Regions from separate parts of the Streptomyces yongxingensis genome, predicted to be linked through region 1. Evidence: predicted binding sites of a transcription regulator. Region 1 holds the regulator's gene; the other holds the start of a gene.
What was found. The regulator HrcA, encoded in region 1, represses chaperone genes, less so after heat shock. The targets are predictions, from matches to a motif close to TTNGCACTCNGNNNNNCNGAGTGCNAA.
Positions count from the first base shown of each region.

Region 2: the regulator HrcA is predicted to act here: its motif matches at 7,360-7,386, upstream of groL (chaperonin GroEL).

Region 1 is NZ_CM145717.1:7,322,493-7,333,195, reverse strand. Features, by position in the region: gene dnaJ (molecular chaperone DnaJ) at 1-700, opposite strand, end outside; gene hrcA (heat-inducible transcriptional repressor HrcA) at 701-1,717, opposite strand; gene ACZ6TD_RS31115 (MBL fold metallo-hydrolase) at 1,881-2,603, shown strand; gene ACZ6TD_RS31110 (DUF3097 domain-containing protein) at 2,676-3,497, shown strand; gene hemW (radical SAM family heme chaperone HemW) at 3,607-4,839, opposite strand; gene ACZ6TD_RS31100 (SpoIIE family protein phosphatase) at 5,034-7,145, opposite strand; gene ACZ6TD_RS31095 (AMP-dependent synthetase/ligase) at 7,382-9,271, opposite strand; gene lepA (translation elongation factor 4) at 9,505-10,703, opposite strand, start outside.
Region 2 is NZ_CM145717.1:6,179,677-6,190,379, reverse strand. Features, by position in the region: gene ACZ6TD_RS26780 (copper homeostasis protein CutC) at 1-316, opposite strand, end outside; gene ACZ6TD_RS26775 (HD domain-containing protein) at 373-1,038, shown strand; gene ACZ6TD_RS26770 (Cmx/CmrA family chloramphenicol efflux MFS transporter) at 1,126-2,370, shown strand; gene ACZ6TD_RS26765 (DUF4031 domain-containing protein) at 2,624-2,896, opposite strand; gene ACZ6TD_RS26760 (hypothetical protein) at 2,896-3,252, opposite strand; gene ACZ6TD_RS26755 (MurR/RpiR family transcriptional regulator) at 3,401-4,342, shown strand; gene murQ (N-acetylmuramic acid 6-phosphate etherase) at 4,481-5,446, shown strand; gene groL (chaperonin GroEL) at 5,572-7,197, opposite strand; gene ACZ6TD_RS26740 (cold-shock protein) at 7,600-7,806, opposite strand; gene ACZ6TD_RS26735 (MoaD/ThiS family protein) at 8,215-8,493, opposite strand; gene thrC (threonine synthase) at 8,490-9,791, opposite strand; SAM riboswitch class I at 9,810-9,951, opposite strand; gene ACZ6TD_RS26725 (glucosyl-3-phosphoglycerate synthase) at 10,143-10,703, shown strand, end outside.

The DNA.
Region 1 (10,703 bases):
CCTCACCGGCCAGCTGGATCCTCGTGCCGTTGTCCACACCGGCGGGGATCTTCACCGTAAGGGTGCGCCGCGAGCGGATCCGGCCGTCGCCCGCGCACTCCGGGCACGGGGTCGGCACCACGGTGCCGAAGCCCTGGCACTGGGGGCACGGCCGCGAGGTCATGACCTGGCCCAGGAAGGACCGCGTCACCTGGGAGACCTCACCCCGGCCACGGCACATGTCACAGGTCTGCGCCGAGGTGCCCGGCGCCGCGCCCTCGCCGCTGCACGTCGTGCAGACCACCGCGGTGTCGACCTGGATGTCCTTGGTGGTCCCGAACGCGGCCTCGCTGAGCTCCACGTCCAGGCGGATCATCGCGTCCTGACCGCGCCGGGTCCTGGAGCGCGGACCGCGCTGCGAGGCGGTGCCGAAGAACGCGTCCATGATGTCGGAGAAGTTGCCGAAACCCGCGCCGAAGCCGCCGGCGCCACCGCCGCCCGGCCCGGCATTCGGGTCCCCGCCCAGGTCGTAGACCTGCTTCTTCTGCGGGTCCGACAGGACCTCGTAAGCGGCGTTGATCTCCTTGAACCGCTCCTGGGTCTTCGGATCCGGGTTCACGTCCGGATGCAGCTCGCGGGCGAGCCGCCGGAATGCCTTCTTGATCTGGTCCTGCGAGGCATCACGAGGCACGCCCAGGACTGCGTAGTAGTCCGTCGCCACTTACGACTCCGCCAGGATCTGTCCGACGTAACGTGCCACTGCGCGTACCGCTCCCATCGTTCCGGGGTAGTCCATGCGGGTCGGTCCGACCACGCCGAGTTTGGCGACCGCCTCGTCGCCGGAACCGTAGCCGACCGCGACGACCGAGGTGGCGTTGAGCCCCTCGTGAGCATTCTCATGCCCGATCCGCACGGTCATACCCGAGTCCTTGGCCTCGCCCAGCAGCTTGAGGAGGACGACCTGCTCCTCGAGTGCCTCCAGAACGGGCCGGATCGTCAGGGGGAAATCATGCACGAAACGCGTGAGGTTCGCGGTGCCGCCGATCATCAGCCGCTCCTCGGTCTCCTCCACGAGCGTCTCGAGCAAGGTCGACAGTACGATCGAGACGGTCCCCCGGTCCTCCTGTTCGAAGGACTCCGGAAGATCCTGCACCAATTGCGGCACATCCGCGAAACGCCGCCCCACGACCCGGCTGTTGAGCCGGGCGCGCAGATCGGCGAGCGAATCCTCGGTGACCGGGGTGGGACAGTCGACCATGCGCTGCTCCACCCGACCGGTGTCGGTGATCAGCACCAGCATCACCCGGGCCGGTGCCAGCGGCAGCAGCTCCACATGGCGCACCGTCGACCGGGTCAGCGACGGATACTGCACCACCGCCACCTGCCGGGTCAGCTGCGCCAGCAGCCGGACCGTGCGCCCCACCACATCGTCGAGGTCGACCGCACCGTCCAGGAAGTTCTGAATGGCCCGCCGCTCCGGGGTGGACAGTGGCTTGACTCCGGCCAGCTTGTCCACGAAGAGGCGATAGCCCTTGTCCGTGGGAATCCGCCCGGCGCTCGTATGCGGCTGGGCGATGAAGCCTTCGTCCTCCAGAGCGGCCATGTCGTTACGCACCGTGGCCGGGGAGACCCCCAGCCGGTGCCGCTCGGTGAGCGCCTTGGAGCCGACCGGCTCCTCCGTCCCCACGTAGTCCTGGACAATGGCACGCAGCACCTCGAGTCTGCGTTCGCTGAGCACCCCGCGCACCTCCAGTCCAGCGGTCTCATCAGGTCGTCCGCCTGGCACTCACCGGGCACGAGTGCCAGAACCCCTCCGCCAGTGTACGGCGGGGTGCGGTGGCATGGGCAAGAGCCGCCGCTGGCAGCAACTCTCCCCATCCCCGTTGAGCTAGCGTCGCGGTATGGAGACGTGTTGGGAAGAGGCGGGCTGGGAGCGGCTCGCGCCCGGTGTGGCCCGCCGCCGGATGCCGGAGTGGGACGAGACGGTCGGCGTGGTCGTCGGCCTGACCGACATCCTCGTCGTGGACACCGGCGCGACCCTGCGCGCCGGGGCCGAGCTGCGCTCCGGGATCACCCGGCTGACCGGCCGCCGCCCCACCCGGATCGCGCTCACCCATCCGCACTTCGACCATGTCCTGGGCTCGGCCGCCTTCGCGGGCTGCGAGGTCTACGGGGCCACGGGCCTGGACGAGCTGCTGCGCCGTGAGCGGGAGACGCTGCGCGAGGACGCGATCCGCCACGGGGTGGACCGGGACGCCGCCACCGAGGCGGTGGACCATCTGGCCTCCCCGCACCACCTGGTCTGCGGGGAGCTCAGCCTCGACCTCGGCGGCCGTACGGTGCTGCTCGCCAATGTGGGGCCCGGCCACACCGCCCATGACCTGGCCGTTCTGGTGCCCGGCCGGCCCGAGGTGGTCTTCTGCGGCGATCTGGTGGAGGAGTCCGGCACGCCCCAGGCCGGGCCCGACGCGATCCCCGGCCACTGGCCCGCCGCCCTCGACCGACTGCTCGCCCTCGGCGGCGAGGACGCGCGGTACGTCCCGGGGCACGGCTCCGTGGTGGACGCCGCGTTCGTACGGACCCAACGCGACGAACTGGCGGCCCGCTTCGGCGTGTCCGGCTAGCCGTCGCCCTAGTCGTTCGCCTAGTTGTGCGCCTGCGGGGGCGGGTGGCCGTCGCGCGCTATCGTCATCCGGATGCGACAGTACGACCCGGACCTGACCCCGCCCTGGAAGCGGCAGCGGCCCGCCCCCGAGGTCCCGGCCGAACCGGACCTCGTCGTGGAGGAGGTCACCACCGGATTCTGTGGTGCCGTGATCCGCTGCGAGAAGACCGCCCAGGGTCCGACGGTCACTCTGGAGGACCGCTTCGGCAAACATCGCGTCTTCCCCATGGAGCCGCGCGGTTTCCTGCTCGAGGGGCGTGTCGTCACCCTCGTACGCCCGCGCGCGGCGGCCCCCAGCGCGCCCCAGCGCACGGCCTCGGGGTCGATCGCCGTGCCGGGAGCGCGTGCGAGGGTCGCCCGCGCGGGGCGCGTCTATGTCGAGGGGCGCCATGACGCGGAGCTGGTCGAGCGGGTCTGGGGCGACGATCTGCGCATCGAGGGCGTCGTCGTGGAGTACCTGGAGGGCGTCGACGACCTGCCCGCCATCGTCGACGGCTTCTCCCCCGGCCCGGACGCCCGGCTCGGCGTCCTCGTCGACCATCTGGTGACGGGCTCCAAGGAGTCCCGTATCGCCGCACAGGTCACCGGTGAGCATGTGCTGGTCCTCGGCCACCCCTACATCGACATCTGGGAGGCCGTGAAGCCGTCCTCCCTCGGCATTCCGGCCTGGCCGACGGTGCCGCATGGCCAGGACTGGAAGAAGGGCGTCTGCCGCGCCCTGGGCTGGCCGGAGAACACCGGGGCCGCCTGGCAGCGGATCCTGTCCTCGGTCCGCTCCTACAAGGACCTCCAGCCGGAGCTCCTGGGAAAGGTGGAGGAATTGATCGACTTCGTGACGGCCCCACAGGACTGACGGCCTCCGTAAGGGGCTGACGGCCTTCGTACGGGCCAATGAGGGCTGAGGGCTCCCCTCAACTCAGTCCGCCCGAGGGCTTCCGTATCGGCCCTCTGACGGCCCCGCCTCAGTCCACCAGGTCCCGCACCACCGCGTCCGCCAGCAGCCGCCCCCGGAGCGTGAGCACGGCCTGCCCGCGCCCGTACGGCTCCGGCTCCAGCAGGCCGTCCTCCAGGGCCCGTGCCGCGGCCGCGGCGCCGGCCGGGCGCAGCAGCTCCAGCGGGCAGCCCTCGGCCAGCCGCAGCTCCAGCAGGATCCGCTCCACCCGGCGCTCCTCGGCGGACAGCAGCTCCCGGCCGGCGCCGGGCGACCGGCCCTCGCCCAGGGCCTGTGCGTACGCCCCGGGGTGCTTCACGTTCCACCACCGCACGCCGCCCACGTGGCTGTGTGCGCCGGGGCCGGCGCCCCACCAGTCGGCGCCGCGCCAGTACAGCTCGTTGTGGCGGCAGCGCCCGGCGGGCGAGGTGGCCCAGTTGGAGACCTCGTACCAGGCGAACCCGGCGGCCGTAAGGGTCTCCTCGGCGATCAGATAGCGGTCCGCGTGCACATCGTCGTCGGTCATCGGCACCTCGCCGCGACGGATCCGCCGCGCCAGCTGGGTGCCCTCCTCGACGATCAGCGCATACGCCGACACATGGTCCGGCCCCGCCCCGAGCGCCGCCTCCAGGGAGGCCCGCCAGTCCGCGTCGCTCTCCCCCGGCGTCCCGTAGATCAGGTCCAGGTTCACATGGCCGAATCCGGCCGCCCGCGCCTCGGCCACACACGCCTCCGGCCGCCCCGGGGTGTGCGTACGGTCCAGCACCTTCAGGACGTGCTGGCGGGCGCTCTGCATGCCGAAGGAGATCCGGTTGAACCCCGCCTCCCGCAGCTCCGCCAGATACCGCGGATCGACCGACTCCGGATTCGCCTCGGTCGTGACCTCGGCCCCCTCGGCCAGCCCGAATTCGTCCCGGATCGCCCCCAGCATCCGCCCGAGGTCCGCCGCCGCGAGCAGGGTCGGGGTTCCGCCGCCGACGAACACGGTCTCCACGGTCCGCGGGTCGTCCCCCAGCACCTTCCGCGCCAGCCGCACCTCCTCGACGACCTGCTCGGCGTAGTTGTCCCGCGAGGCGAGCACACCGCCGGAGCCGCGCAGCTCACTGGCGGTGTAGGTGTTGAAGTCGCAGTAGCCGCAGCGGGTGGCGCAGTACGGCACGTGCAGATAGAACCCCAGCGGCCGCCGCTCCGCCCCCGCCAAAGCGGTCGCGGGCAGTGCGCCGTCCTCGGGCATGGGCTCACCATCAGGCAACACGGAAGGCATGCCCCCATTGTCCGGCACGACCGGCGCCACCCGGGACCACGGGACGGTGCCCAGGCGCCCCGGCCCCGCAGCGACCGGGCCTACGGGGTGTCCGCGGACCACGCGGCGCAGGCGCATATCGAGCCACGCGGCGGAGCCGCATACCGATCCGCGGGAAGGGGCGGGGAGGGGAGGGGAACAGCCCGCCGCGGGCGTCACGATCCGTCGGACGCCCCCTGGAGCACCTTCAGGACCAGCATCGCCAGGTCGTCGTCCGGCGGCTCCGCCGCGAACTCGTCCACCGCCCGGCGCACCCGCTCCGCGACCTGCCGCGCGCTGAGCCCCGCGCACAGCGCGAACGCCGCCGCCAGGCCGTCCTCGTCGTCGAACTGCCGGTCGCCCGATCGGTGCTCCGTCACCCCGTCCGTCACACAGAGCAGTGTTTCCCCGGGCGTCAGATCGAACGATTCACTCTCGTACGACACATCGTCCACGACGCCCAGCAATATCTGCGGCGCCGCGACCGTCCGCACCTCGCCGTCCGGCCGCAGCACCAGCGGCAGCGGATGGCCCGCGCTGGCCAGCGTGCAGCGCACCCCCAGGCCGTCGCCCAGCGGCTCCAGCTCCCCGTACAGCAGCGACAGGAACCGCGCGATCCCGCCGCCCGCCGACAGCCCCGCGCCTCCGACCAGGCCGCCGTCCACCAGCTCCACGACCCCGGCGGGGCCGCCCACGGCCTCCACACCGGCCACCACGGCCTCCGCGGCGCCCTCGACGGCCTGCTCCACCGCCTCCTCGCCCAGCAGCTGGTTGAGCCGGTCCAGGACCTCTCCCACGCCGTACCCCTCGCGGGCGAGCAGCCGCAGCCAGGGCCGGACGAGGCCGGTCACCACGGCCGCCTCCGGGCCGTTCCCGCAGACGTCGCCCAGGACGAAGCACCAGCGGCCGTCACCGGCCGGGAAGATGTCGTAGAAGTCGCCCCCGGCTGAGATCTCGCCGGTCGGCTCGTACACCACCGCCGACTCGACCCCGGGGATCCGCGGGATCACGGACGGCAGCAGCCCGCGCTGGAGCACCCGGCTGATGGTCGCCTGCCGGGTGTAGCGGCGGGCGGAGGCGAGCGCCAGGGCGACGCGGCGGGCGAAGTCCTCGATCAGGCCGACCACTTCGGCCGGCATCCGCACCAGCCCGGCCCGCCCCAGCAGCAGCGTGCCGAGCGCGCGGCCGCCCGCCACCAGTCGGCACGCGAGGGCCGCGCCGCCGGGCCCGTACGCGGCGGGGTCGGCCGGCCAGGGCCACTCCACGGCGCCGCCGCGGACGGCGGTGGGCACATGGGGCGGCTCCTTCTCCAGCACCTGCCGCAGGCCCTCGATGCGTCCCTCGCTGGCGTGCCAGACCCGGGCCAGCCGCGGCGGGCCGCTCGTGGAGTCGAGCCAGATCGCGCACCAGTCGGCGAGCCGGGGCACCAGCAGCTGTCCGGCGAGCGAGGTGACCATGTCCTCGTCGAACTGCCCGGCCAGCAGATCGGACGCCTCGGCGAGGAAGGAGAGCGCACCGCGCTGGATCCACTCGGGGTCGCGGCGGACCGGGACGAGGCCCTGCGCGGGCGCGACGATCTCGACGGCCTCGACGCCCTCCTTACGGCCTTCACCGACGGGCCCCAGGCCCTCAGTGCCCAAGCCCTCGGGGACAGCTCCCAGGCCCCCAGGGACGGATTCCAGGCCGTCGGGGACGGCCCCCGCCCCGAATCCGCCGTCCGGCCCGGCCACGGTGGCGTTCGCCGCGTCCACGGCGGCCGCGGCGTCCATGAAGGCCGAGCCCATGCCGCCCGCGGCGGCCGGACCCGTGGGCGCCACCGCCATCTGGAACCACACCGACTTGGTCGCCCGCCGGTAGGTCGTCCCCCAGGACTCGGCGATCTCGGCCACCAGCCGCAGCCCGTGGCCCCCGGCGTACTCCGGCGGCTCGTCCGCATCCGGCGGATCGCCGCGCACCACCCGGGTGGGATGGTGATCGGTCACCTCCACCACCAGGGACGGCGGCTCGCCCTCGCGGTCCGAGACATCCAGCGCGCAGCTCACCTCGACGGCGGTGCCGGCGTGCACCACCGCGTTGGTGACCAGCTCGCTCACCAGCAGCACGGCCTCGCCCGCCACCTGGTCGGTGACCCGGTCGGCGGCCGGGACCTCGAGCGCGGCCCAGTCGGCGAGGGCGGCACGGACGAACCGGCGCGCGGCCGAGGCCGCGAGCGGAGTACCGGGCAGGCTGACGCGTGCCGATGCGCTGGTACGGACGGGGCCGACCCCACCCCCGACCGGTAGAACCACCCCACCGCCCTCAACCGACCCACCAGAAGTGGCAGAAGATGACGTCCCCACTGTGCGGCTCCTGAAGAAGCTCCGTCATAACGCCGTATCCGTAACCGTATCCGGCACGGACAGAGTGACAGACGGACCGCCCTCATATGCACCGGGTTACGCAAGTGAACCGCGATAAGGGGAAAATTCATGTGTCCGGCGGGCCGGTCAACCTGAAATCCGGTGCGGGGTCGTATCCTTGCCCGTTAAACCTCCCGCGCGCCCGCGTACATGTCCTCGATCAGGTCCTTGTACTCCCGCTCGACGACCGGGCGCTTGAGCTTCAGGCTGGGCGTCAACTCCCCGTGCTCCACGTCCAGATCACGCGGCAGCAGCCGGAACTTCTTGATCGTCTGCCAGCGCTGGAGCCCGTCGTTGAGCCGCTGCACATACCCCCCGATCAGCTCCCGCACCTCATCGGTGTCCACGACCTCCGCGTAGGTCCTGCCGCCGAGGCCGTGGTCGCCCGCCCACTTCATGATCGTGGGCTCGTCGAGGGCGATCAGCGCGGTGCAGTAGTTGCGGTCGGCGCCGTGCACCAGGATGTTGGAGACGAACGGGCACACCGCCTTGAACTGGCCCTCGACCTCCGCCGGGGCCACGTACTTGCCGCCGGAGGTCTTGATCAGGTCCTTCTTGCGGTCGGTGATCCGCAGATAGCCGTCGGGGGACAGCTCGCCGATGTCCCCGGTGTGGAACCAGCCGTCGGACTCCAGCACCTGCGCGGTCAGCTCCGGCAGCCCGTGGTAGCCCTGCATGATGCCGGGGCCGCGCAGCAGCACCTCGCCGTCGTCGGCGAACCGCACCTCCAGGCCCGGGAACGCCTTGCCGACCGTGCCGGTGCGGTAGTCCGCCGGGTTGAGGAAGCTGGCGGCGCTGGACTCGGTCAGGCCGTAGCCCTCCAGGATGTTGATCCCGGCGCCCGCGAAGAAGTAGCCGATGTCGGGCGCGAGCGCGGCGGAGCCGGACACCGCGGCCCGGAGCCGGCCGCCGAACGCCTCGCGCAGCTTGCCGTAGACCAGCTTGTCGGCCACCGCGTGCTGGGCCCGGAGGCCGAAGGGCACGGAGGCGGTGCCGGTGCGGCGGAAGTTGTCCTGGGAGATCCTGGCGTAGTCCCGGGCGACCCCGGCCGCCCACTGGAAGATCTTGTACTGGGCCGCCCCGCCCTCGCGCGCCCGCTGGGCCACCCCGTTGTAGACCTTCTCGAAGATCCGCGGCACGGCACACATATAGGTCGGCCGGACCACCGGCAGATTGTCGATGATCTTGTCGACCCGGCCGTCCACCGCCGTGGTGTGGCCGACGTAGATCTGCCCCGCCGTCAGCACCTTGCCGAAGACATGCGCGAGCGGCAGCCAGAGGTACTGCACGTCGTCGGGGAAGAGCAGTCCGTCCTGATTGCCGATCACAATGGCCATGTACGACCAGGAGTCATGCGCCAGGCGTACGCCCTTGGGGCGCCCGGTGGTCCCGGACGTGTAGATGAGCGTCGCCAGCTGATCGCTGCGCAGGGCGTCCATCCGCTCCCGTACGGCGTCCGGCCGCCGTTCCAGCAGGGCCGTGCCCCGCTTCTCCAGCTCGGTGAGCGAGAGCACCCAGCCCTCGGGGTCGTCCGCGGCGGGGACCGCGTCGTCGGCCTGGATCACCACCACATGGGCCAGTTCGGGGAGCTCCTCGCGCTGCGCCCGCACCTTGGCGAGCTGCGCCGCGTCCTCGGCGATCAGCACCCGGCTGCCGGAGTCGGAGAGGATGAAGGAGGTCTCGTCGGCGTTGGTGCTCGGGTACACCGTGGTGGTGGCCGCCCCCGCGCAGAGCACGCCGAGGTCGGACAGGATCCACTCGACACGGGTCGAGGAGGCCAGCGCCACCCGCTCCTCGGGGCGGATGCCCAGATCGATCAGTCCGGCGGCGATGGCGAAGACCCGATCCGCGCTTTCCCGCCAGGTCAGCGGCCGCCACTCATCGGGGCCCGTGCCCGAGGCAGGGGGCACCGGATAGCGGTACGCCTCCTTGTCCGGTGTCGCCTCGACGCGCCGGAGGAAGTGCGTCGCCAGGGACGGCGGCCGGTTCTCGAGCAAGTTCTGTGTGTCGGTCACGGCATCCTCCGGGGCCCGCATCATTGCTTGGTGACTCGCGAGTAACCTTCGAGTAGGTGATCAGGGTAGGGGCCGAATCCTTACGGCGTAAGGGGGCCGGGTCACGTTGTTCTCACGAGATGCCCAAGAGAAGCCCCGGAAGGCGGCGGGCCCGGCGCATCCATCACGCCAGGCCCGCTGACCACGCTGTCCCCGGTGCTCCGGCCCTGGGGCCTCTTCCCCGGGGCGGGGTCCTACTTCTTCGCCTTGGAGTCCTTGCCGTCGGAGTCGGAGGACAGCACCGCGATGAATGCCTCCTGGGGCACCTCCACGCTGCCGACCATCTTCATCCGCTTCTTGCCTTCCTTCTGCTTCTCCAGCAGCTTCCGCTTACGGGAGATGTCACCGCCGTAGCACTTGGCGAGGACGTCCTTACGGATGGCACGGACCGTCTCCCGGGCGATCACCCGGGAGCCGATGGCCGCCTGGATGGGCACCTCGAAGTTCTGCCGCGGGATGAGCTCGCGCAGCTTGGCGACCAGCCGGACGCCGTACGCGTACGCCTTGTCCTTGTGCGTGATCGCCGAGAACGCGTCCACCTTGTCGCCGTGCAGCAGGATGTCGACCTTGACCAGCTCGGAGGTCTGCTCACCGGTGGGCTCGTAGTCGAGCGAGGCATAGCCGCGGGTCTTGGACTTCAACTGGTCGAAGAAGTCGAAGACGACCTCGGCGAGCGGCAGGGTGTAGCGGATCTCGACCCGGTCCTCGGAGAGGTAGTCCATGCCGAGCAGCACGCCGCGGCGGTTCTGGCACAGCTCCATGATCGCGCCGATGAACTCGCTCGGGGCGAGGATGGTGCCCCGGACGACCGGCTCGTGCACCGTGTCGATCTTGCCCACCGGGAACTCGCTGGGGTTGGTCACCGTGTGCTCGGTGCCGTCCTCCATCTCCACCCGGTAGACCACATTGGGCGCGGTGGCGATCAGGTCGAGATTGAATTCGCGCTCCAGGCGCTCACGGATGACCTCCAGGTGCAGCAGCCCGAGGAAGCCGACGCGGAAGCCGAAGCCGAGGGCGGCCGAGGTCTCCGGCTCGTAGACCAGCGCGGCATCGTTGAGCTGCAGCTTGTCCAGTGCCTCGCGCAGCTCGGGGTAGTCCGAGCCGTCCAGCGGATACAGCCCCGAGAACACCATCGGCTTGGGGTCCTTGTAGCCGCCCAGCGGCTCCTGCGCGCCGCCGCTGACCTGGGTGATCGTGTCACCGACCTTGGACTGGCGGACATCCTTCACACCGGTGATCAGATAGCCCACCTCGCCCACGGACAGCCCGTCGGCGGGGGTCATCTCGGGCGAGTTGGTGCCGATCTCCAGCAGCTCATGGGCGGCGCCGGTGGACATCATCCTGATCCGCTCGCGCTTGCTGAGCGTGCCGTCGACGACCTTCACATAGGTCA
Region 2 (10,703 bases), 1.1 Mb from region 1:
CGGCGGCGAGGTCGACCCCGCCGTCGTCGGTCAGGAAGCCCAGGACGAACTCGTCCGCCCCCTCCGAGTGCAGCGCGGCGGCGGCCTCGCACAGCGCGTCGAACGCGTTTCCGGCCGCGAAACCGTCCGACGCGCGGAGCATCACCCGCACCGGCAGATCGACGGCCGAACGAACGGCGGCGAAGGTCTCACGGGATGGGGTGAGCCCGTCGGCGGCCATGTCGGTGACCAGTTCGAGGCGGTCCGCCCCTCCGGCCTGTGCGGCGATCGCGTCCGCGGGGGTCAGGGCGATCACCTCGAGAAATGGTCTAGACATGCAGGACAGCTTGCCACACCGCACAAGGGCGCAAACCGCTGCCCCACAATTGGCCCATGCCCGCACCCACCCGCCATCCGGCCCATGACGCGCTGCTCACCCGCTGGACGGACCTCCTCACCAGCGCCCGCGACGCCACGACCCCGTCTCCCGTTCCCTACGGCGAAGACCTCCTGACCCGCTGGGCCGAGCCCCAGCGCCGCTACCACACCACCGATCACCTGCTCGCGGTCCTGGACCGGGTGGACGAGCTGCTCCCCCACGTCCAGGCCCCCGACACCGCCGCGATCCGCCTCGCCGCCTGGTTCCACGACGCCGTCTACCTCCCCGACCGCTCCACCAACGAAGAACGCAGCGCCCGCCTCGCCGAACGCGCCCTCCCGGAAGCCGGCGTCCCGGAGCCCCGCGTAGCCGAAACCGCCCGCCTCGTCCGCCTCACCACCGACCACGACCCCGCCGACGGCGACACCAACGGCGAGGTCCTCTGCGACGCCGACCTCGCCGTCCTGGCGGGCTCCCCCGAGGACTACGGCGCCTACGCGGCGGCGGTCCGCGAGGAGTACGGATTCGTCCCCGACGACGACTTCCGCGAGGGCCGCGCGAACGTCCTCCGCCATCTGCTGGGGCTGTCCCGTCTGTTCCGTACGCCCGTCGCCCACGACCGCTGGGAGGCCGCCGCCCGCCACAACATGGCCACTGAGCTGGAACTGCTCGGTGCGTAACGGGTGACGTCAGGAATGCGGGGGTTGCCGCATGGCGTTGAGCCTGGCATGCCCTCCTCCTCCCCAGCGGAGTCCGCTCGCTCCCGCATGCCCCTGGCCGTCTACGTCCTCGGACTGTCCGTGTTCGCGCTCGGTACCTCCGAGTTCATGCTCTCCGGGCTGCTGCAACCCGTCGCACGGGACATGGGGGTGTCGATCCCCACGGCCGGGCTGCTGATATCGGCGTTCGCGATCGGGATGGTGGTCGGGGCGCCGGTGCTGGCGGCGGCCACGTTGCGGCTGCCGCGGCGGACGACGCTGCTGGCGCTGCTGGCGGTGTTCGGGCTCGGGCAGATCGCGGGGGCGGTGGCGCCGTCGTACGGGGTGCTGTTCGCGTCCCGGGTGGTGAGCGCGCTCGCGTGCGCCGGGTTCTGGGCCGTGGGCGCCGCAGTGGCGGTGTCGCTGGTGCCGGTGAACGCGCGGGCGAAGGCGATGGCGGTGATGGTCGGCGGGCTGAGCATCGCGAACATCGCCGGGGTCCCGGCCGGGGCGTTCCTCGGTCAGCACGCCGGGTGGCGGGCCGCCTTCTGGGCGGTGGCCGGTCTTTCGGTGCTCGGGCTGCTCGGGGTCGTCGCGCTCGTACCGCGTACGGAGGTGCCGACCGGGGACGACCAGCCGCGGCTGCGGGCCGAGTTGCGCATCTACCGCGACCGGCAGGTGTGGCTGGCGCTGGCCGCCACCGCGCTGAGCGGTGGCGCGGTCTTCTGCCTGTTCTCCTACCTCGGGCCGCTGCTGACGGATGTGGCGGGGCTGGACGAGGGCTGGGTGCCGACCGTGCTCGCGCTGTTCGGCGTCGGCGCGCTGCTGGGTACGGTCATCGGCGGGCGGATCGCGGACGCGCATCTGTTCGGCACGATGTTCGGCGGCATCGTCGCCTCGACGGTCGTGCTGAGCGCGCTGGCGCTGACCGCGCACAGCGCGGTCGCGGCGGTGAGCCTGGCGCTGATGCTCGGCTTCACCGCCTTCTTCACCGCGCCCGCGCTCAACGCCCGGATGTTCAACCTCGCCAACGCCGCGCCCACGCTCGCGGGCGCGACGAACACCTCGGCCTTCAACATCGGCAACACGGTGGGCCCATGGCTCGGCGGCCTCGTCATCGACGCGGGCTGGGGCTACCCGGCCGTGGCCTGGACGGGCGCGGCCCTCGCCGGTACGGGCGCGGTGACGACGGTCGCCGCGATGCGGCTGCACCGGGCGGCCGGCGCCTCCCGCGTCATCGCCACGTCGGCCTCCTCGGCCGGTAGGGAAGCGGCCCACGACCTGGCTGCTGACCCGTCGCGCACCACGCGCTGAGAGACCCCACCTCCCCGCGCGGGCGCGGCCACACCCGTTGCCTCCGCGCCGCGCCCCGACCCGGCCCCGCCGGGCGGGGTCACCGGCCCGCGGCGAAGCACGCCCGATGAGCTGCGACAGCACGGCACCGCGCGCGGACCTGCGCACGGCGCCGGGGCGGCGGTCGCCCCGGGCGGCCGGGCGCGGTCTCGACGGACGGCCGGGCGGCAAGGCGGCCGGGCGGCAGCGCGGGCCGCAGGCCCGCCCGTCCCGGTCAGTCCACGTTCGCGGCTCGTTTGGGGCGGCGGAGGCCCGCGGCCTTGAGGCGGCGGAGGAGTTCCTTGCTGCCGACCTCCTCCGCGCCCGCCCGTACCGCCTTCGCGTACAACTCGCTCGGCACGTCGTAGTGGTCCCGGTCGAAGCCTCGGCGCGGGGCGCCGATGCGGGCGGCGAAGGCGTGGAGTTCGGCGTAGGAGACATCGCTGACGAGATGGGACCACAGGCGGCCGTGGCCCGGCCACGAGGGCGGGTCGATCAGGACGGCCATCAGAGGGTGGTGCCCAGCGAGCCCACGGGCGCCACCGCGACCGCCGTCTTGCCGCAGACCCAGTGCGGGTCGGGGCCCAACTCGGGCTCCACGTCGAGGGCGTGGAGGTCGCCGCCCGTGGTGCAGACGGGACACAGCGGCCAGCGGCCGTACCGTTCCAGCAGGGCGTCCTGGACGTCTTGGGCGACCAGACCGGCCACGTACGCGGCGCCCTCCGGCCACTGCTCGACCCACCACCGCCGGTGCGCGATCGCGTCTTCGACCAGCGAGACGATGTCGGCGCGGGCCACCTCCCCCGCCGCGAGGTCGGCCAGGACGAGGGCGCGGGCCGCGTGCAGTGCCTGTTCGAGCTTCATGGGTCCCATTGTCACCTTTGCTTCCTCCCGGCGCCTGTTCGCTTCGTCCGCGGCCCCGGCCCCCCGGATGCCCCGCGCCCGCTCACCGGCCCGCCGTGTCGTCGTCCGGAGGGTTGACCGGCACCGTGGCCGGAAATAGTTTTCGCTGTTGAGTAGCGATCTGAAGGAGACTTTCATGCCTCCACCGCAGCCCGACGCCACCCCACCGCCCGTCCCGGCCGCCCTCGCCGCCAAAGTCCGCACGTTAGCCCCCTCCATGACCCGCTCCATGCAGCGCGTCGCCGAAGCCGTGGCGGGCGATCCGGCCGGTTGCGCGGCGCTCACCGTCACCGGGCTCGCCGAGCGGACCGGCACCAGTGAGGCCACCGTCGTCCGCACCTCCCGGCTGCTCGGCTACCCCGGATACCGGGATCTGCGCCTCGCGCTCGCCGCGCTCGCCGCCCAACAGGCCGCCGGCCGGGCCCCGGCCGTCACCGCGGACATCGCGGTGGACGATCCGATCGCCGACGTGGTCACCAAGCTGGCGCGGGAGGAGCAGCAGTGTCTGGCCGACACCGCCGCGGGGCTGGACACCAGCCAGGTCGAGGCGGCCGTCTCGGCGCTGGCCGCCGCCCGCCGGATCGATGTGTACGGGGTCGGGGCGTCCAGCCTCGTCGGCCAGGACCTGGTCCAGAAGCTGCTGCGCATCGGGCTGATAGCCCACGCCCACGCCGATCCGCACCTCGCGGTCACCAACGCGGTCCAGTTGCGGTCCGGCGACGTCGCCATCGCGATCACCCACTCCGGGCGCACGACGGACGTCATCGAGCCACTGCGGGTGGCCTTCGAGCGCGGGGCGACCACCGTCGCGATCACCGGACGGCCGAACGGCGAGGTCGCGCAGTACGCGGACCTGGTGCTCACCACCTCCACCGCCCGCGAGAGCGAGCTGCGCCCGGCGGCCATGTCCAGCCGGACCAGCCAGCTGCTGGTGGTGGACTGCCTGTTCATAGGGGTCGCCCAGCGGACGTACGAAACGGCGGCGCCCGCGCTCTCCGCGTCGTACGAGGCGCTCGCGCACCGCCACGATCCGCGTCCCGGGCACCGCTGAGCCCGGCCGGTCCGCCTTCGGTTCCGCCTTCGGTCCCACCCCCGGTCACTGTTTCGGTCACCGTTTCGCCGGTGATCGCCCTCGCGGTCACCGTCACCCCCACCCTTACGCTGACGTACCGGAAAGAGCCGCTTCACCATGACTTCCGCCGACTCCGCAGCCGATTCCGCAGCCGACTCCACGGGCTCCGCACGGCTCCGCGCCCAGCTCGACACCCTGACCACCGAGGCGTTCCGCCCCGAACTCGCCGAGATCGACCGGCTCGAAACCCTCGAGATCGCCCGGATCATGAACGCGGAGGACGCCGCCGTCCCCACCGCCGTCGCCGGTCAGCTCCCCCGCATCGCCGCCGCCATCGAGGCCATCGCCGCGCGGATGTCCCGTGGCGGCCGCCTCCTCTATGCGGGCGCGGGCACCGCCGGACGGCTCGGGGTACTCGACGCGAGCGAGTGCCCGCCCACCTTCAACACCCGGCCCGAGCAGGTCGTCGGGGTGATCGCGGGCGGCCCGGACGCCGTGGTGACCTCGGTCGAGGGCGCGGAGGACAGCGCGGAGCTGGCCGCCCGGGACCTCGACCGGCTCGGGATCGGCCCCGACGACACCGTGGTCGGCGTCTCGGCCTCCGGCCGCACCCCGTACGCCGTGGGCGCGGTCGAGCACGCCCGGCGGCGCGGCGCGCTCACCGTCGGGCTGTCCTGCAACGCCGGGTCGGCGCTCGCCGCCGCGGCCGACCACGGCATCGAGATCGTCGTGGGGCCGGAGCTGCTCACCGGCTCGACCCGGCTGAAGGCGGGCACGGCCCAGAAGCTGGTGCTCAACATGATCTCGACCATCACCATGATCCGGCTGGGCAAGACCTTCGGGAATCTGATGGTCGACGTGCGCGCCTCCAACGACAAGCTGCGGGCCCGTTCGCGGAGGATCGTCTTCCTGGCGACCGGGGCCTCCGACGAGCGGATCGAGAGCGCGCTGGCGGCCACGGACGGCGAGGTGAAGAACGCGATCCTCACCATCCTGGGCGGGGTGGACGCCCCGACCGCCGAGAAGCTCCTGGCCGAGGCGCACGGCCATCTGCGCGCCGCCCTGGAGGCCGCCACGGGCTGAGCCCGGGGCCGGGCCCCGCATCCGCGCGGGGCCGGATAAGCCGTCGGGGCGGCACCCCTGGGAGAGGGTGCCGCCCCGACGTTTCGGACGGTATGACCGACCGGCGGACGAACGCGCCGAGTCGATCAGAAGTCCATGTCACCGCCCGGCATGCCGCCCGGAGCGCCCGCCGGGGCGGCCTTCTCCGGCTTGTCGGCGATGACGGCCTCGGTGGTGAGGAACAGCGCGGCGATCGACGCGGCGTTCTGCAGCGCGGAGCGCGTGACCTTGGCCGGGTCGATGATGCCCTCGGCGATCAGGTCCACGTACTCACCGGTCGCGGCGTTGAGGCCGTGACCCGGGGTCAGGTTGCGCACCTTCTCGACCACGACGCCGCCCTCGAGACCGGCGTTGACCGCGATCTGCTTCAGCGGGGCCTCCAGGGCCAGGCGCACGGCCTGGGCACCGGTGGCCTCGTCGCCCTCGAGCTCCAGCTTCTCGAAGACCGAGACGGTCTGGAGCAGGGCCACGCCACCACCGGCGACGATGCCCTCCTCGACGGCGGCCTTGGCGTTGCGCACCGCGTCCTCGATGCGGTGCTTGCGCTCCTTGAGCTCCACCTCGGTGGCGGCACCGGCCTTGATGACGGCCACGCCGCCGGCCAGCTTCGCCAGGCGCTCCTGGAGCTTCTCGCGGTCGTAGTCCGAGTCCGAGGACTCGATCTCGGCGCGGATCTGGTTGACGCGGCCCTGCACCTGGTCGGTGTCGCCGGCGCCGTCCACGATGGTGGTCTCGTCCTTGGTGACCGTGATCTTGCGAGCACGGCCGAGCAGGTCGAGACCGGCGTTCTCCAGCTTGAGGCCGACCTCCTCGGAGATGACGGTGCCACCGGTGAGGATGGCGATGTCGCCGAGCATGGCCTTACGGCGGTCACCGAAGCCCGGGGCCTTGACGGCGACGGACTTGAAGGTGCCACGGATCTTGTTGACGACCAGGGTCGCCAGGGCCTCGCCCTCGACGTCCTCGGCGATGATCAGCAGCGGCTTGCCCGACTGCATGACCTTCTCGAGCAGCGGGAGGAGGTCCTTCACGCTGCTGATCTTGGAGTTGACGATCAGGATGTACGGGTCGTCGAGCGACGCCTCCATACGCTCCATGTCCGTCGCGAAGTACGGGGAGATGTAGCCCTTGTCGAAGCGCATGCCCTCGGTGAGCTCGAGCTCGAGCCCGAAGGTCTGCGACTCCTCGACGGTGATGACACCTTCCTTGCCGACCTTGTCCATCGCCTCGGCGATGAGCTCACCGATCTGGGTGTCGGCGGCGGAGATGGAGGCGGTGGAGGCGATCTGCTCCTTGGTCTCCACGTCCTTGGCCTGCTCGAGGAGCTGGGCGGAGACGGCCTCGACGGCCTTCTCGATACCGCGCTTGAGCGCCATCGGGTTGGCGCCCGCGGCGACGTTGCGGAGGCCCTCCTTGACCAGCGCCTGGGCGAGGACGGTCGCGGTCGTCGTGCCGTCACCGGCGACGTCGTCCGTCTTCTTCGCGACCTCCTTGACCAGCTCGGCGCCGATCTTCTCGTACGCGTCCTCGAGCTCGATCTCCTTGGCGATGGACACACCATCGTTGGTGATCGTGGGGGCGCCCCACTTCTTCTCGAGGACGACGTTGCGGCCCTTGGGGCCGAGGGTGACCTTGACGGCGTCGGCGAGCTGGTTCATCCCGCGCTCGAGGCCGCGCCGCGCCTCCTCGTCGAACGCGATGATCTTGGCCATGTGAAGTGGTCCTCCCAGAGACGGGGTGGATTGCTCCGGACCGCGCTGGCGCCCGCGACGGACGGCCTGCCTGCCGCGCGGTTCCTTGCCCCGCATGGCCTGGCGGGCCTCACCGACCCGGTCCTTCTGTCACTCTCAACGTCAGAGTGCTAACGCCAATGATTAGCACTCGGGCCTATAGAGTGCAAGCGCCCGAAGGGCGTCCTTGAGGGGTGGCGGTCGGGCGACGGGTGGGCGCAAGCGCCCGTGACGGGTGGGCGCAAGCGCCCGTAGGGCGTCCAGGGCCCGAAGGGGGCGGTAGGGCACGGGGAGCCATGGCGCCGGGCATGCCGAAGGGTCCGTACCCTGTTCGGGACACGGACCCTTCGGATTTGTTCGTTTCAGCTGCGTCGCGTCGGCGCGTCAGCCTACGGCCACGCGGACCATGTCGGCCTGCGGGCCCTTCTGGCCCTGCGAGATCTCGAACTCGACCCGCTGGCCTTCCTCGAGGGTGCGGTACCCGTCCATCTGGATCGCGCTGTAGTGGACGAACACGTCCGCACCACCGTCGACCGCGATGAAGCCGTACCCCTTCTCCGCGTTGAACCACTTGACGGTGCCCTGAGCCATTCCTAACTCCCCTATTGCTGGCCCTTGCGCAGGACCGCACTCCGCGGACCCGGGTCAGACCTCACCCCCCGGATGTGGGGGGTGTGCGCCGGAACGCGTCGACCGCCGCTGAATGTATCCGTCCCAACGCCCTCTGCAACAGGTCAATCGGACGAGAATTCTGGGCACGGCCGAACGGTTAAAAGTGAGAAATTATGTGAAGTTCGGGCAAGCCGGGCCGGACATAAGCAACTAACCCGACAATTCGCGCGCACACTTTACGCACAACTTGACGAGTTCTCATATGTGGCTCCGACCCCGGAGCCGGCGGGGAATCCGGGCAACTGTATCGCGATTCCACACACGGAATCGCCCCGTCCGGTTGTCCCCGGACGGGGCGATGCCAAAGGTGAGGAGGGGGACGCGGGGTCAGCAGCCGCCCGCGACCGCCGGGATGATCGAGATCCCGGCGCCGTCCGGGGTCGCCGTGGCCAGGCCGTCGGCGAAGCGGACGTCGTCGTCGTTGACGTAGACGTTGACGAAGCGGCGGAGCTTGCCGGTGTCGTCCAGGACGCGGGCCGAGATGCCCGCGTGGTTCTTCTCCAGGTCCGTCAGGACCTCGGCGAGGGTCGCGCCCTCGGCGGAGACCTCCGCCTGACCGCCGGTGTAGGTGCGCAGGATGGTCGGGATTCGGACGTTGACGCTCATGCGAGTCCAGCCTCTCGGAACGAGTCAAGGGTGGGGCGGATGATGGCGGAGGGGCCCGTGGTGGGGGCCACCGCGTCGAGGGTCTTGAGGCCGTCGCCGGTGTTGAGCACGACGGTCGTCAGGGACGGGTCGAGCAGACCGTCCTCGATCAGCTTCTTGGTCACGCCGACGGTCACGCCGCCCGCGGTCTCCGCGAAGATCCCCTCGGTGCGGGCCAGCAGCTTGATGGCGTCGACGATCTGCTCGTCGTTCACGTCCTCCACCGCGCCGCCCGTACGGCGGGCGATGTCCAGGACGTACGGGCCGTCCGCGGGGTTGCCGATGGCCAGCGACTTGGCGATGGTCCGCGGCTTCTGCGGCCGGACGACGTCATGGCCGGCCTTGTAGGCGGCGGAGACCGGGGAGCAGCCCTCGGCCTGGGCGCCGAAGATCTTGTAGGGCTTGTCCTCGACCAGACCGATCGCGATCAGCTCCTTCAGCCCCTTGTCGATCTTGGTGAGCTGGGAGCCGGAGGCGATCGGGATGACGATCTGGTCCGGCAGCCGCCAGCCGAGCTGCTCACAGATCTCGTACGCCAGGGTCTTGGAGCCCTCGCCGTAGTACGGCCGCAGGTTGACGTTGACGAAGCCCCAGCCCTCGCCCGCCGGGTCGCCGATCAGCTCGCTGCAGAAGCGGTTGACGTCGTCGTAGGTGCCCTCGATGCCGACCAGCTCACCGCCGTAGACCGCCGCCATGACGACCTTGCCCGCCTCCAGGTCGTGCGGGATGAAGACGCAGGAGCGGAAGCCCGCGCGGGCGGCCGCGGCGCCCACCGCGCCGGCGAGGTTGCCGGTGGAGGAGCAGGAGAGGGTGGTGAAGCCGAAGGTGCGGGCGGCCTGGACGGCGATGGCGACGACCCGGTCCTTGAAGGAGTGGGTCGGGTTCCCGGAGTCGTCCTTGATGTGCAGCTCACCGGTGACGCCGAGCTCACGGGCGAGGTTGTCGGCCTTGACCAGCTTGGTGAAGCCGGGGTTCAGGCTCGGCAGGTCCGCCACGTCCGCCGGGACGGGCAGCAGCGGGGCGTAGCGCCAGATGCTGTTCGGACCGGCCTCGATACGCCGGCGCAGCCCCTCCGGGTCGCCGGCCGGCAGCTCGTACGCGACCTCGAGCGGCCCGAAACAGATCTCGCACGCGAAGATCGGACCCAGCTCGAACCGCTCACCGCACTCCCGGCAGGACAATGCGACGGCGGGGCCGAAGGCACCGGAGGCGACGGAGGCGGAGGAAGTGGTTGAGCTTTCTACTGACTGCACAGCCATGGATGGCGAGGCCCTTTCTCCTCATCTTCCTCGCGACGCATTTCGCCACGAGACGGAATTGGCACCTTCCCGAGCTGGGAGCCTCGCTGCGGAATGCGAGATCAGCTGGAGGGTTGCCGGGGCTTCAACGGGCCGTTCCCTCTGCCCCTCTGGATGAGCGGTATGGCACCGGGCGGACCCGGGGCGTTTGTCGGCACGAGCGTCATCGGTACGTCGGTAAACACCGAGGTCGACCCCGACATACGACGGCCATGTGCGTTGTTCAAGACTGTAACCGAAGGCCCGGATGGTTGAGGTAGCCGTCCGATGCGCGAGATGGATCACAGCGATCACAGCAGGGGAGACACACAGGTGCTGGATGAGGTGGAGCGCTGGCTGAAGCGTCGCTCCTGGTCTGCCGACGACCGTCCGCTGGATCGCCTGCTGGCCGCGAAGCGGGCCACGGCGACGACGGTGAGCGTGGTCCTGCCCGCCCTGAACGAGGAGGCCACGGTCGGCGATATCGCCGACACGATCCGGCGTGAGCTGATGGGCGAGGCGATGCCGCTGGTGGACGAGCTGGTGGTGCTGGACTCCGGTTCCACGGACCACACCGCCGAGGTCGCCGCGGCGGCGGGCGCCACCGTCGTCCCCCGCGACTCGCTGCTGCCCCGGCTGCCCGCGCTCCCCGGCAAGGGCGAGGTGCTGTGGCGGTCCCTGCTCGCCACGAGCGGTGACATCGTCTGCTTCATCGACGCCGACCTGCGGGAATTCGAACCGCGCTTTGTCTCGGGAATCGTCGGTCCGCTGCTGACCGACCCCACGCTTGAGCTGGTGAAGGGCATGTACGACCGCCCGCTCGGCGAGGTGGCGGGGCAGGGCGGCCGGGTCACCGAGCTGGTCGCCCGCCCGCTGCTGAATCTGCACTGGCCC